Regions from separate parts of the Mycobacterium sp. IDUB_39 genome, predicted to be linked through region 1. Evidence: riboswitches for the same ligand, from Rfam matches in the RefSeq annotation. Region 1 holds a riboswitch; the other holds the start of a gene.
What was found. Region 1 has a riboswitch for glycine ahead of gcvP (aminomethyl-transferring glycine dehydrogenase). Riboswitches for the same ligand answer to the same signal wherever they lie in the genome.

Region 2: it holds a riboswitch for glycine, as region 1 does, so the genes downstream of both, gcvP (aminomethyl-transferring glycine dehydrogenase) here and gcvP (aminomethyl-transferring glycine dehydrogenase) in region 1, are expected to answer to the same signal.

What each region holds. Positions count from the first base shown of each region.
Region 1 covers NZ_JBVAXF010000003.1:124,565-127,765, forward strand. The annotation lists gene ftsR (transcriptional regulator FtsR) at 1-17, shown strand, start outside; gene ACZY0X_RS12520 (bifunctional nuclease family protein) at 66-560, shown strand; gene ACZY0X_RS12525 (MerR family transcriptional regulator) at 782-1,405, shown strand; glycine riboswitch at 1,449-1,547, shown strand; glycine riboswitch at 1,548-1,671, shown strand; gene gcvP (aminomethyl-transferring glycine dehydrogenase) at 1,711-3,201, shown strand, end outside.
Region 2 covers NZ_JBVAXF010000001.1:513,028-516,228, reverse strand. The annotation lists gene ACZY0X_RS02420 (long-chain-fatty-acid--CoA ligase) at 1-179, shown strand, start outside; gene ACZY0X_RS02415 (SDR family oxidoreductase) at 353-514, shown strand; gene lipA (lipoyl synthase) at 527-1,450, opposite strand; glycine riboswitch at 1,733-1,823, shown strand; gene gcvP (aminomethyl-transferring glycine dehydrogenase) at 2,083-3,201, shown strand, end outside.

The DNA.
Region 1 (3,201 bases):
ACGTTCTGGATCGCTGAGGACTAGACTCGGCTCGACGGATTTGACGGTGCGGAGGGCGTACACAGATGGGTGAGGTTCGTGTGGTCGGCATACGCATCGAGCAGCCGCAGAACCAGCCGGTCTTGCTGCTGCGCGAGTCCAATGGCGATCGTTATCTGCCCATCTGGATAGGGCAGACGGAGGCCACTGCGATCGCGCTGGAGCAGCAGGGCGTTGAGCCGGCTCGCCCGCTGACCCACGACTTGATCCGAGATCTGATTGCCGCCCTTGGCCATTCACTCAAGGAAGTCCGGATCGTCGCGTTGCAGGAGGGCACCTTCTACGCCGACCTGATCTTCGACCGGGACATCACGGTGTCGGCCAGGCCGTCGGACTCGGTGGCAATCGCCCTGCGCGTCGGCGTGCCGATCTATGTCGAGGAGGCAGTGCTCGCCGAGGCGGGTCTGTTGATCCCGGACGAGGGCGACGAGGAGGGCACCGGCGCGGTGCGCGAGGACGAGGTCGAGAAGTTCAAGGAGTTCCTCGACAGCGTGTCGCCCGATGACTTCAAGGCGACTTGAGCGCAGGTAGCCGGTTGGTCACGGATCCATCTCACGAATGTCGACACGCCGCGAGGTTTGCGGTAACCGCGATTTGGACAGCCATAATTTGATCTAACTTCAGGCGGTCATGGGCCTTGCCGGGAGCGTATGCTCGACAAGTTCGAGCTTGGAGCAAACGCGCTGACCGTGGTCTCGACTGTGACGCACGAAGCGAGTTCGATTCGGCGAGAGGATGGACAGTGGGCGACACGCCACGTCAGGAGCAGTTAGATCTGTCGTCGGGGGGTACGTCCGTCCAGCCTGGGCCGACCGTAGCCGCCGAGCCAGTTCAGGGTCGACTGTTCCCCGATGACTCGGTACCCGACGAACTCGTCGGTTACCGCGGTCCGAGCGCCTGCCAGATCGCGGGGATCACGTACCGCCAGCTCGACTACTGGGCGCGTACCTCACTGGTCGTGCCGTCGATCCGCAGCGCGGCAGGCTCGGGCAGCCAGCGGCTGTACTCGTTCAAGGACATCCTGGTCCTCAAGATCGTCAAAAGACTGCTGGACACCGGCATCTCACTGCACAACATCCGGGTGGCCGTCGATCACCTGCGCCAGCGCGGTGTGCAGGATCTGGCCAACATCACCCTGTTCTCCGACGGCACCACCGTCTATGAGTGCACGTCCGCCGAAGAGGTCGTCGACCTCCTCCAGGGCGGCCAGGGTGTGTTCGGTATCGCGGTGTCGGGCGCCATGCGCGAGCTGACCGGTGCGATCGCCGATTTCCCAGGTGAGCGCGCTGACGGCGGCGAGTCGATCGCCGCACCCGAGGACGAGCTGGCATCGCGTCGCAAGAGTCGCGACCGCAAGATCGGCTGACGTCTCACCAACCCTGCAGCTGCCGGTAGAATCAGCAGCGCATCGCCCTCGCGCGGGAGAGCTTCGTGACGGCCAGTCACGGACGCCGAAGGAGCAACACCTCTCCGTCAACCTCTCAGGCACCCAGGACCGCGCCGGGCCCCGATGCCTCTGGAAAGTGGCAGGTCATCCTGCCCGCCCATGGGGAAAGGCCATCTCCGCGCATCGCCCCGGGGGTAGCCGAATCTCTCAGGCGCCCGGTACGGGTCGACGACAGAGGGGGAGGACCGCAACGAGTCGAGCGTTTTCGAACCCGAGAGGTCCACGTGTCCGGTAGTCATCCCCATTTCTCGGCCGATCATCACCAGCCCCGCTTCGCCGACCGTCATATCGGACCGGATTCGGATGCCGTGGCGACGATGCTCCAGGTCATCGGCGTCGATTCGCTTGCCAGCCTCGCCGAGAAGGCCCTGCCCGCGGGAATTCTCGACGCGCTGACCGCCGACGGTCTGGCACCCGGTCTCGATCAGCTGCCACCGCCGGCCACCGAGGAGCACGCCCTGGCCGATCTGCGCGCCATGGCCGACGCCAACACCGTCGCGGTGTCGATGATCGGACAGGGTTACTTCGACACCCTCACGCCGCCGGTGCTGCGCCGCAACATCCTCGAGAACCCGGCCTGGTACACCGCATACACCCCGTACCAGCCGGAGATCAGCCAAGGCCGACTGGAGGCGCTGCTCAACTTCCAGACCATGGTCGAGGATCTGACCGGGCTCGAAGTGGCGAACGCGTCGATGCTCGACGAGGGCACCGCCGCCGCCGAGGCCATGACATTGATGCACCGCGCGGTGAAGGGTTCCGCCAACCGTCTCGCCGTCGATGCGGACATCTACCGCCAGACCGCCGCAATCCTGGCGACTCGTGCCGAGCCGCTCGGCATTGAGATCGTCACCGCCGACCTGCGCAACGGGCTGCCCGAGGGCGACTTCTTCGGTGTCATCGTCTCGCTTCCCGGTGCGAGCGGCACCGTCAACGACTGGAGCGATCTGATCGCGTCCGCTCACGACCGCGGCGCGCTGGTGGCCGTGGGCGCCGACCTGCTCGCGCTGACGCTGGTCACGCCGCCGGGGGACATCGGCGCGGACGTGGCCTTCGGTACCACTCAACGCTTCGGTGTGCCAATGGGTTTCGGTGGACCCCACGCCGGTTATCTCGCCGTGCACACCAAGCACGCCCGCCAGCTGCCCGGCCGCCTGGTCGGCGTGTCGGTCGACGCCGACGGATCCCCGGCGTACCGCCTCGCGCTGCAGACCCGCGAGCAGCACATTCGTCGCGACAAGGCGACCAGCAATATCTGTACCGCGCAGGTGCTTCTCGCGGTGACTGCGGCGATGTACGCCAGTTACCACGGCGCCGACGGCCTCACCTCGATCGCGCACAAGGTGCACGGTCATGCGCTCGCGGTGGCCGCGGGCCTGCTGTCCGCCGGGGTGACGGTGGTGCACGACACATTCTTCGACACCGTGCTGGCCCACGTGCCCGGGCGGGCCGAGGAGATTCGTGCACAGGCCAAGGACCGTGGCATCAACGTGTGGCTGGTGGACGCCGACCACATCTCGGTGTCGTGTGACGAGGCGACGTCCGCCGAGCATGTCGAGCAGGTTCTCGAGGCGTTCGGCGGCACCCGCGGCGGGCACCACTGGGCGGGTCCCGAGATCCACACCCGCACATCGACCTTCCTGCAGCACCCGGCGTTCTCGCGGTACCGCACCGAGACCGAGATGATGCGCTACCTGCGTGCGCTGTCGGATAAG
Region 2 (3,201 bases), on a different contig from region 1:
TTGAGGGTGAGGCGACCGATCAGGAGATCATCGGTTGGGCGCGCGAGCGACTGGCCGCCTACAAGTGCCCGAAGACCGTCGACATCGTCGATGCGCTGCCGCGCAACCCCACCGGAAAGATCCTCAAGAAGGACCTCCGCAAGCGGCACTGGGAGGGCCGCGACCGCGCCACCATCTGAATCACGTTGAGATAACGGGGATTCGGACCGACGCTGACCCTGCACCTCCGTCAGTGCCTGGCAGCTATTCATCAGCGTCATCCGGGTGACGCTGAAAATTCTTGATTGTTGCGGCGTGCCGGTCAGAGTCTTATTGAACTCTGCCTCGCGCCACTGGCCGCGGATGAGTAGCCGTGCTTCCAGACCCACGGGGCAGCGTCCTCGAGCGCACCCCGATGGGGCGCCGTGCCGATGTATCCGAGATCTCCGGTGCCGTTGTCTATCTGGCCTCGGACGATGCCTCCTTCACCACCGGAGCAGTCCTTGCTGTGGACGGCGGATACTTGGCGCGTTGAACACGGACGACGTCACTGCATCGCGGCTACCGCTTGCGCGTGGAGGCGACCTGCGCGATAGGACGATCTGACCAGCGGGCCCGACATCACGCCGAGGAAGCCGATCTCGCGCGCGGCCGACTCGAGCATCACGAATTCGTCGGGTGTGACCCACCGCTCCACCGGATGGTGGCGCACCGAGGGGCGCAGATACTGGGTGATGGTCATGAGTTGGCATCCCGCCCCGTGCAGGTCAGTCAAGGCTTGGATCACCTCCTCGGTGGTCTCACCCATGCCAAGGATCAGGTTGCTCTTGGTGACCAGGCCGAAGTCGCGGGCAGCGGTGATGACGTCGAGGCTGCGCTGGTAGCGGAAGGCAGGCCGTACCCGCCTGAAGATGCGTGGCACGGTTTCGACATTGTGTGCCAATACCTCCGGACGTGAATCGAAGACCTCTCCGAGCTGTTCGGGGATGGCGTTGAAGTCGGGGATCAGCAACTCGACACCGGTTCCGGGGTTGAGCCTCTTGATCTGTCGGACCGTCTCGGCGTACAGCCAAGAGCCGCCGTCGGGCAAGTCGTCGCGCGCAACTCCGGTGACGGTGGCGTAGCGCAAGCCCATGGTGGCCACCGACTCGGCAACGCGTCTGGGCTCGTCGAGGTCCAACGTCGTCGGCTTGCCGGTATCGATCTGGCAGAAGTCACACCGCCGGGTGCACTGGTCACCGCCGATCAGGAACGTCGCTTCGCGGTCCTCCCAGCACTCGAAAATGTTGGGGCAACCCGCTTCTTGGCACACGGTGTTGAGTTTGCGCTCCTTCACCTGGCTCATCAGCTCTTGGTACTGCGGGCCGGTGCGTGCCGTTACCTTCATCCACGGGGGCTTGCGTTCGACGGGTGTCTGGGCGTTGCGGACCTCCAGGCGCAGAAGTCGACGCCCTTCATTGTTGACCGACATGGTGCTCCTTGCGCGGAAGATGTGGTGGCGGACGTCGAATGGGCGCACGTCATCGGGATTGGAAGTCTCAGCGAGACAGTTGAATTGGGCGGGGCATCACACGGTTGCCAGAGGGGCCCTAGGAAGATCGCGCGTGTGCGGTCACGGCGACGACACCATGCAGGATGCCAAACGATCAACGTTCTTGGCAAGGTTGGGCGCAGCGTCGACGGTGTCTGAAGTTCGGTAGTGACAAACTATGGCGGGGTGTGTAGCGTCACGCACCACAACTGAATACGCCGTTGATGCGCAGCGGGAGAACCTCCTTCGGGAGGCGCCGTAGGAGCAATTTCCTCCCCAGGAATCTCTCAGGCCCCAGCACCGCCGCGCAGAGGCAACTCTGGAGAACAGCACCGGTCTCACGGCCGGTACTTACCGAAGGTGTAGAGCCCGCCGAGACGGCGCGCGCAGACTCTCAGGTTTCAGGACAGAGCGGGGAGGTGTCCTTTTAGCGATGTCCGGTGCGGTCCGGGCACTGTCGAAACCGGAGCCACCTCGTGTCAGCCAGTTCTCGCCACACGGCGCAAATAACCGCCTCATCAGGCGATTTCCCCTCCCGGCACATCGGTCCGTCCGCGTCGGCGACGCACTACATGCTCGACACGCTGGGCTACCCGTCCCTCGATGAGCTGATCGACGCCGCCGTACCTCAGCAGATCCGAAACCGCGAGGTCATGCACCTCCCCGCGGCGCGATCAGAACAGCAGGTCCTGGAGGATCTGCGCGCACTGGCCGAGCAGAACCGCTCCCGCGTGCAGATGATCGGGCTGGGCTATCACGACACCATCACCCCGGCAGTTCTTCGACGCAACATGCTGGAATCGCCGGCCTGGTACACCGCCTACACCCCGTACCAGCCGGAGATCTCGCAGGGCCGCCTCGAGGCACTGTTGACGTTTCAGCAGGTCATCGAGGATTTGACGGCACTGCCGCTGGCGGGAGCATCGCTGCTCGACGAGGCGACCGCCGTGGTGGAGGCGATCCTGCTCATGCGTCGCGCCAACAAGGCCAAATCCAACGTGGCCCGGGTCGTCGTCGACGCCGAATGCCTGCCCCAGACGTTGGCCGTGGTCCGTGGCCGAGCCGCCGCCGTCGGCATCGATGTCCACGTCGCCGACCTCGGCGACGGCCTACCCGATGGGGACCTGTTCGGCCTCGTGCTGCAGGCTCCTGGTGCCAGCGGGGTGGTCCGAGACCTCGAGCCGCTGATCACCGCTGCTCACCAGCGTGGCGCGCTGACGGCCGTCGCCGCCGATCTGCTGTCGCTGACCCTGCTGGTCCCGCCCGGCGAACAGGGCGCCGATATCGCGGTGGGCTCAGCGCAGCGCTTCGGTGTGCCGCTGTTCTTCGGTGGACCGCACGCGGGTTACATGGCGGTGCGCGACGGTCTTGAGCGGATGCTGCCAGGACGGCTGGTGGGTGTCTCGATCGACGCCGACGGAGCCCCGGCCTACCGGCTCACTCTGCAGACTCGCGAACAGCACATCCGACGTGACAAGGCGACCAGCAACATCTGCACCGCGCAGGCCCTGCTGGCCAACGTGGCGGCGATGTACGCGGTCTACCACGGCCCAGAAGGGTTGCGCGCCATTGCTGAACGGGTGCACCACCATGCTAGGTCGATCGCGACGAGCCTGCATGCTGCGGGACATGACATCGTGCACGACGCGTTCTTCGATACCGTCCTGGTTCGCGTGGCCGGCCAGGCACGT